Regions from separate parts of the Chryseobacterium metallicongregator genome, predicted to be linked through region 1. Evidence: riboswitches for the same ligand, from Rfam matches in the RefSeq annotation. Region 1 holds a riboswitch; each other region holds the start of a gene.
What was found. Region 1 has a riboswitch for cobalamin ahead of REB14_RS16205 (T9SS type A sorting domain-containing protein). Riboswitches for the same ligand answer to the same signal wherever they lie in the genome.
Positions count from the first base shown of each region.

Region 1 (2,205 bases):
GCCGTCAGCAGCTGCAACAATACTTTCACTGTCAAGGCCATACTGATCAGTACCTAAGACATTCCCGGAAGCATCATAAGCAATTTCTCCTGTACTTCCCATTCCTACAGGATTTGGCAGTCCTGTAATAGGTTGTCCGGATGGATTTTTAAGTTTAATATATTTGATTACCTCTACATTTCCGTCAGCATTGATTTTAAAATGCATAATGGTTGGAGTAAAATTAGGAGCAAGAAACTTTTTCCCATTCTGGAAGTCAGTATTAGGACCTCTATCCGTAATGACATAGAATTCGCCTTTTCTGGTAGGATGAGCCGCAGCTCCGGAACCAAAGCCACCGTTAATAACATCCACACCGTTTATTGTAGCCAGTTTTGTAAATGGAAATTCCTGAGGGAGTTTGGAATAATTGATATCCTGATTAATCATTGTGGTATCGTCATCACTTTTACATGATGCCAATACAGCCAGTATACCCACAGACCATAGTAATTTTTTCATATGCTATTTTATGGCTGCGAAAATAGAACTTGATTGTAAACTGATCTTGAATAGAATGATAATTGTTTTTTAACAATGGAACAGGTAATATAATTAGAAGATAAACAGAAAAACAACAGATTTAAAAATAAAAAACCAACAATCCGATTAAATAACCAATCAATATGAAAATCAACTTTTTAAGAATATTTAAAAAATAATAATTCACAAAACGGACTCACCAATTTATATGATATATTTGCAGCGTTTTAGGGCTGAACAATGTTCATTAATAGGGAATCAGGTGAGAATACCATTCAAATCTTGAGCTGTACCCGCAACTGTAAACTATTCAAACTTACCGCAAAAAATACCACTGGACCTGAAAATCCGGGAAGGAAGCTGTAAGATGTGAGCCAGGAGACCTGCCGTAAAGCACCAGATTCAGAGAAAGAATTATTTCTCCTCTGAAGATAAGTTTCGGGAATAAAACTTTAAATTAATTATATCATGAGGAAAATCTATCTTTTTTTCTTACTGCTTTGCATGCAGCTATTGTCAGCCCAATTCACAGAAAACGACATTAAATTTTGGGTAGGAACAGGTTCTAAAAAAGCGTATTTCATTGCAGATTTTAATGATGACAGCACTCCCAATTCTTATGCATGGGGATATCGTTTTGACGGCGATGGCCTGATGATGGAAGATCTTATCAATGCAATTGTGGCAGCAGAATCCAAAATACAGGTTGACATTCCTACAGGATATCTTTCTATTCTGAATTATAATCATCACACATCCACTACTGATGACAGCTGGATAACATGGTCTGGATCCAGTTCATCAAACATGACATGGAACAATGGTGTAGGCTATACTCCTTTGGTGGACGGAAAATGGTATGGGGTTACATACGGCCTTGATCATTATGATATTCCTCCCTCTCCTCCCGTTCCAGCCTACAGTTCTGCTTGGCTTACTCCATCTCAGGTTACTAACTGGTTGGGAAACGGAACTAATAAAAGTCTTGTCGTTATTGATTTCGGAACTGATAATGCCAACGGAAATGCCAATTCTTTTGTTTTTGGAATTAAATATAACGGAAATATAACAGCTGAACAGGCGTTACAACTGATTCAGTCTCAAGCTTCTTATTTTAACTTCACATCAGCAAACAATCAGATTGCTAATTTAGCATTGAATTCATTTACTGGAAATACTTCGGGATCAGACAGCTGGAAATTGTATAAGGGAAAAGATTTGTCAAGCTGGCAAGCGAAAACCAATCTTTCTCAGATCCAACTAAACAATAATGACTGGCTTGGATTGAGCTTTGGACAAAGAAGGCCATTTACTCCAACTGAAGCACAGCTAACGTTAGGAGTGTCTTCAGTTACAAAGAAAAAATTCAGTGTTTATCCAAACCCGGCAAGTGATTTTATTCAGATTGAAACGACTGAGAAACTGAAAGAAGTGAATATTTATTCTGTGACAGGACAGAAGATAATGACTTCTCAGGTTACTAAGATTGATATTCATTCTTTAAACTCAGGAGTTTATTTTGTGGAGATTAAAACATCTGAAAATACGACGATCCATAAGATTGTTAAGAAATAGAAAAAGTGCCATGAGGCGCTTTTTTGTGAGGATGTGGGTAAAATATACTGTTGAAGACCACCCCGTCAAAAATTCAAAGAATTTTTAACACCCCTCCAGAGGAGGGGA
Region 1 is NZ_JAVIXS010000015.1:176,654-178,858, reverse strand. Features, by position in the region: gene REB14_RS16210 (esterase-like activity of phytase family protein) at 1-501, opposite strand, end outside; cobalamin riboswitch at 736-927, shown strand; gene REB14_RS16205 (T9SS type A sorting domain-containing protein) at 991-2,097, shown strand.

Region 2 (2,205 bases), on a different contig from region 1:
TATTTTATCTATAGCTTTTGTAAAAGGGCAGACAAAAGTTCCTTTTGGAGTTGTAAAAGCTGAAGAAGGATATGCCAACGTACGTGTACATAAAGACGACTACCGAAAAATTGTAGACAAGATCCGTATGCGTAAAGGAGATGTTTTTGTTTATGTAAAACCTGCTCCAGGAGAAACAGAGTGGATCTGGATCAAATATCCGGAGAAACAGGATGATGACAAGCCTTTTGTACGTTATGAAACTCTTGATAAAGAAGGAATGGTGAATAAAGGACGTATTGCCTATGTGGACCAGCTTCCTGCCTACACTCCTTCTAAATCTAAAAATGGAAAATCCCTTATTTTCACTGACAATTCTGACCCTAAGATTCCTACTGCCCAAAGAAGCAAAGTAGTGATTGATATTTATCCTTCCAATGCCGGATACCGTAAAAAGGAAAAAGATGCCGATGGAAAAATTCTCACCATTGATAAAGTGAAACCATGGGGAATCGGGAATGATCTTCCTGAAGGAATGACCGAAATCAAATCTATTAGAGTCCAGCAACCCGGAAGAGGTTCTGTTTTTGTAAGAGAAGCCATTAAAAACATGTTCCAGCCTACCATGGATTTTGAGAACATTGGAGTAACTTCCCTTGACAACGATAATATTTTCCTTTATATGATAAACGGTTCAGGAGAAAACAGATACACTACACTCTGGACGATTAAGAAAGGAAGAGTAATCAGCCAGATTATTTATCATAATCCGGAATAAATTCATTATTTTTGCACCCGAAAAAGTTTTACACTTATTCATCACAGAAATTGGTTCTGCATCACTGCAGATTAAAAGGGAACCGTGTGAAAATCACGGACTGTCGCGCAACTGTAAGTAGCTGAAATCTTTATCAAAGATCCACTGTGCGAGGCATGGGAAGGAGATAAATGATGCTACAAGTCAGGAGACCTGCCTTTTTCTTAAACATGTAACTTTCGCGATTTGAAGTTGTATTGATCTGATGGATTGTTTCAGGAGTTCTGTAAGTTCCTGTCATTATTCTGTTGTTTTAATATCATTTCTTATCGCTTTAATTAATAATGATATATGACTACAGAAGAAAGAATTGAAGCATCCGAAACCAGAATCTTTAAAGCGGTTTTCCCTAATACAACCAATCATTATGATACTCTTTTTGGAGGTACAGCGATGCAGCTGATGGACGAAGTAGCTTTTATCACAGCAACCCGTTTTGCCAGAAAAAGAGTGGTAACGGTAAGCAGTGATAAGATTGATTTCAAAAAACCTATTCCTGCCGGAACCATCGTTGAGCTGATCGGAAAAGTTTCATATGTTGGAAAAACCAGTATGAAAGTAAACGTTGAAATTTACACAGAGCAGATGTATTCCTATGAAAGAGAAAAAGCAATTATAGGTGATTTTACTTTTGTAGCGATTGACGAATTCAAGAAACCAATTCAGATACTATAAATAATAAAGCTTCGGGCGGCCATTGGCCGCCCGAAATTTTCACCTTCAAAAACAACATATTATTTCTCAGCCAAAAATTGATTGAAATTCATTTGTTTTTTATTTACTTTTAGCATGGCAAAAAAATTATTTTTACATTGCTGTCACTAAAAACTATAGAAGAACCGATATTTCATGAAAAAGATTATTTTAATCATTACCCTTATCCTTTCAATTTCATTAAGAGCACAAAAAGACGTAAAAATTGAACTTTCGGAAAGTTACGAATTGGGAAATATTATTCTGGCCCTCACTGAATATGGCAGAACAGATCCTTATGATGTTCAGAAAATCCCACCGTATTACGATGAAATTATTACATATTTTGAACCTGTAAAAGATCATCCTCTGCTGAAACAAGTCAATTATTCAAGAAAAGACTGGAAAAAATTCTTAGGCTTCCGAACTGATTTCTATGCATTTTCTTTTGATGAAAAAGGTTTACTTAAAAGAGACTTTCCTTTCAATTCCTTTGGTCCTAAAGAAGTAGATGAAAATCTGGAGCTTATCAATGATTTTGTAAAGAAATCGAATTACAGAGCCTTTTATAAAAATCATCAACAGTTTTATAATACTTTAATTGCTAATTACAAAGAGTATTATTACATCAATGATACCTATGCATTCCTGGATAAAATTGCCGGACAACCTAAAAATAAAAATACTAAATCCTATGTTATCGCCATTTCTCCTTT
Region 2 is NZ_JAVIXS010000006.1:513,962-516,166, reverse strand. Features, by position in the region: gene REB14_RS10855 (hypothetical protein) at 1-757, shown strand, start outside; cobalamin riboswitch at 792-971, shown strand; gene REB14_RS10850 (acyl-CoA thioesterase) at 1,088-1,471, shown strand; gene REB14_RS10845 (DUF4932 domain-containing protein) at 1,646-2,205, shown strand, end outside.
Region 2: another riboswitch for cobalamin. It lies ahead of REB14_RS10850 (acyl-CoA thioesterase); the one in region 1 lies ahead of REB14_RS16205 (T9SS type A sorting domain-containing protein).

Region 3 (2,205 bases), on a different contig from region 1:
TGCTGAATAACAACCATACCCAGAAAAATTATAAGAAAAGATTCACTGTCAGTTCACACCAGGGACTTTATTTTATCAATACGGAAGAGATCTCTTTCTTTAGAGCAGAAGAAGGAGTTGTTTTTGCTTTTGATACAGCAGGAAAAAAACATCTGTTGAATGAATCTACTTTAAAAGAAATTGAAATGCAGTTGAATCCTTCTGATTTTTTCAGGATCAACCGGAGTGAGCTTGTTCAGAAACATCATATTGAAAGAATAGAGCGGTACAATAAAAATACACTTTCCGTTCAGATAAAAGGGCAGAAAGATCATCTTATCACAAGCCAGAGCAACACATCTGCTTTCAGAAAATGGATTGAAGAATAAATGAGTTTTCCGGTTTTATTCCATTAAATGGTGAGTCCATGGTTATTTTTTACCTCAGCCATCACAAAAGTACTGTGCGTACTTCCTATGGAATCTACAGATCCGAGCTTATTGAATACAAAATCCTGATAATGCTTCATATCCCTTACCTGAACTTTCAGAAGGAAATCAAAATCTCCGGAGATATTGTAGCATTCGGCAACTTCTTCAATTTCTAAAATCTCTTTTACAAAATCATAGCCTACAGATCTGTCATGAATTTTAAGTTTGATCTGGCAGAAAACAGTAAACCCACGATTCAGTTTTTCAGCATCAAGAACGGCTGCATATCTTTTAACAAACCCATCCTGTTCCAGTCTTTTTACCCTTTCAAAAACAGGTGAGGTGGATAGGTTGATTTCTTTTGCAAGTTCCTTAACGGTCAGTTTAGCATTTTTCTGGAGCAGCCTGAGCAGCTGCAAATCCTTATCATCGAGTTGTTCCACAGAATATTATTCTTTTAAATGATTAAAACAGTCAAATGTACAGAATTATATTCTTCTATTTGTATTTTATAAAGTTTAATTTGCTTAATTATTTGATGTTGGTTGTAGTTTTATTCTGTATTGTTAATTTTACACAAAATTAAAAGCTTTTACTGATGGCCATAGTCAAAGGTAAAAGTACAGTTCTTTACAGATACTTCATCAAACAGGAAAGGTTTTACTTAAGGTAGATTAATAGGGAATCGTGTGCAAATCACGAGCTGTCGCGCAACTGTAAGTAACACACCAAAGGTTTCTGTCCTTGCAGATCCACTGCCAAAAGCGGGAAGGATGACGGAAACTGTTACAAGTCAGGAGACCTGCCTTTACTGAATTGACAATGCTTTCGCGGTCTGAAGCTTTGGGGTCATACAGATGATATATCGGATTTGAGTATTTTCTTTTTTAAAGGAAATTACACTGTCTGCTATGTCATGACTTTCCTGAATCTTCTTCTGCTAAAACATCACGAAGCCTTTTAAAGAACTTTCCCAATAAGTTTAATTAAAAAGTTTAAAAAAATGCAAACTCACATCCTTGGCTATCCGCGTATTGGTAGCAAAAGAGAACTTAAAAAAGCCTGCGAGCAGTATTGGTCAGGTAAAATCCTTTTGGAAGAACTTCTGAATACCGGAAGAACGATCTGTAACCAAAACTGGAATATCCAGAAAGAAGCAGGGATAGACCTTATTCCGTGTAATGATTTTTCATACTATGACCAGGTATTGGATATGAGCCTTGTAGTAGGAGCAATTCCAACACGTTATCATGAAGTAGTGCTTAAAAAGAACAATACTGAGTTGGATCTTTATTTTGCGATGGCAAGAGGATATCAGAAAGACGGATTGGACATTACCGCAATGGAAATGACCAAATGGTTCGATACCAACTATCACTATATCGTTCCGGAATTTTATAAAAATCAACAGTTTAAACTGAGCTCAGATAAAATTTTCAATGAATTTGCAGGAGCAAAACAAGCTGGAATCAATGCAAAACCGGTGATTATCGGACTGGTTTCTTATCTGTTATTAGGAAAAGAAAAAGAAGAAGGCTTCGATAAATTGGATCTGGCTGGAAATCTTCTTACTGTTTATACAGAGATTTTAACTAAACTTCAGGATCAGGGAGCAGAATGGATTCAGTTTGATGAACCTTTTCTTGCATTGGATTTAACAGAAAAAGCCAAAGAAACGTATCTTTCTGTGTATGCCGAAATCAGAAAACGTTTCCCGAAACTGAAATTTATTGTAGCTACGTATTTTGACGGATTAAAAGATAATGCGTCACTTGCTGTTTCCCTTCCTGTGAAT
Region 3 is NZ_JAVIXS010000020.1:511,984-514,188, reverse strand. Features, by position in the region: gene REB14_RS20240 (LytR/AlgR family response regulator transcription factor) at 1-368, shown strand, start outside; gene REB14_RS20235 (Lrp/AsnC family transcriptional regulator) at 392-853, opposite strand; cobalamin riboswitch at 1,049-1,234, shown strand; gene metE (5-methyltetrahydropteroyltriglutamate--homocysteine S-methyltransferase) at 1,414-2,205, shown strand, end outside.
Region 3: another riboswitch for cobalamin. It lies ahead of metE (5-methyltetrahydropteroyltriglutamate--homocysteine S-methyltransferase); the one in region 1 lies ahead of REB14_RS16205 (T9SS type A sorting domain-containing protein).

Region 4 (2,205 bases), on a different contig from region 1:
CTGAGTAGAAGTTTCCGGTCTTAGATCTTTATTTCCTCCCGGTTCATAATAAACATCATTGAAGGACGGAAATCTGAAATTTTTTGACACATTAAAGCTTACATCATACCATTTTGCAGCATTCCATTTCCCTGAGAATGAGTACATCAACGGAGAATTTATATCTTCCACAAAATCTTTCTTGAATCCACCCTCAAAACGAAGGTTTTTGGTTGCAAAATATCTTAATAATCCTGAAACAGAACCCATATTTCTGCTGACGCTGGATATTCCGTTTTGATATCCCTCTCCTTTATTAACCTGAAACTCTCCGATGATATTAAAATTCCACTTTGAATTCAGGAAATAATTAAAATCATTTTTAAAGATATAATTTTTCCCGGTTCCTCCACTTGATTTAGGTTGATTTAACGAACCGAAAAATTGAAAATTCTCTTCTGTATAAGCTGCTTTAAGGGAATTACTGAACTTTGTTTTGTTCCAGTCCCAGGAAAGAAGGCTTCTTACACTTTGAGTTTTATATTTCGTTTTTGTTCCCGTTTCTTCATACACGGGAAAACGCTGTGAAGAATCAAAAAACTGGCTCTGCCAAGAAACTTTATGATCGTTTGTAATTTTATAGGATGCTCCTACATTAAATGTTGTATTGTAATAACTCCCGTTTCTGTTGATATAGTTCAGGTCACTTACTTTATAATCATTTTCACTTACAGAATAATTTCCGGAGGCTTTGAAACTGAATCTATCATTGCTGTAAGATCCTTTTATAAAATTATTATAAGTATTAAAAGAAGCGACTTCAGAAAATAAAGAACCATGGAAACCTTTATTAAAGTCAAGCGTATTATTCAGGTGAATACTTCCTCCAATAGCACCACTTCCGTATATTACACTTCCTCCTCCAGCCTTTACACCAATCTGATCATATCCGAACAAGGCAATATTATTGATATCTCCCTGTCCCAGAAAATTGGAATTGATATTAATTCCATTCCATACAAAAGCAGTCTGCTGAGCAGTAGTTCCCCTGAAAGAAGGTGAAGAAACAGCACCACGGCCATTTTCTTTGATAAAAACCTGTGACTGAAATCTCAGAAGTTCAGAAAGATTACTGGAGTTTTTCTCAGCATCTTCTGCTGAAATTATTTTTACGGGATGAAAAAGTTTCACCCTATTCATCTGATTGTCGAAGACATAAACAGTATCGATGGCCTTCTCTTGTCCAAAAAGAAAACAGCCATACGATGAAAAAAGCAGTACTAAAGATCTTTTTATATCCATACTTTTTTACTTTTCCTCCGAAAGCAATATGTTTTTTAATTATAATTCCGGCAGGTCTCCTGACTTTCGCATTCTGCTCCTTCCCGTTATTAAACAGTGGCTTTTTGCAGAAACTTGAGTTGCGATTTACAGTTGCGGGGACAGTCCGGGAGTTACACCCGATTCCCTTTTCATTCCAAAATACTGGAAACCAAAATTTTTGCAAAGATAGTTTTTTATATGTATTTGCCAAAAATCAGGCTTTTCCTTAAAAACATTATCTTTTTTGATCTATAACAAAAAAGAACGGCCGCTTTCAATATTGAAAACAGCCATTCATCCCACTACTTTACTATTTATATATGTTATTTTTTTATAAATTTATAAGCCTCCTGTTGTACTCCTTTTACAGAATATTGCAAAATATAACCTCCTTTTGACAGGGATGAAACATCAATCTGCTCTTCTACATGATCAAATGATTTTACCTTTTGTCCAACCATATTATAAATTTCAGCTTTCTCTATTTTTCCTTTTCCTTTAAAATATAGAATATCAGTCACAGGATTAGGATAGATCCTCATATTGTTTTTCTCTTTTACAGCATCATTCACCGATAAGAATTCAGAAGTATCCAGATAAAAAGCAATTATCTGACCTGAAGCATTCGTCCCTGATCCGGCAATTTTCTTTCCGTCCTGTGAAATTGCTAAAGGAAGCCCCATCGTGACTCCATTGGTTGCAATTCCTAAAGATGCTGCATAATCATTCAGATTAATTCTTCCGGTAGCAAAGGTCCAGATAAAGCCTTCCCCTGACATAGGAGGTGCTCCAAATGCTCTGTAATACCCAATTACTTTTTTTCCATCAGCAGAAATTCCTGTTGCTCCTCCTTTGAAGCTGAAAGAAGCATTAGGATGGGTTATATAAGTAAGCCCACTTACC
Region 4 is NZ_JAVIXS010000006.1:308,614-310,818, reverse strand. Features, by position in the region: gene REB14_RS09995 (TonB-dependent receptor plug domain-containing protein) at 1-1,281, opposite strand, end outside; cobalamin riboswitch at 1,314-1,491, opposite strand; gene REB14_RS09990 (T9SS type A sorting domain-containing protein) at 1,626-2,205, opposite strand, start outside.
Region 4: another riboswitch for cobalamin. It lies ahead of REB14_RS09995 (TonB-dependent receptor plug domain-containing protein); the one in region 1 lies ahead of REB14_RS16205 (T9SS type A sorting domain-containing protein).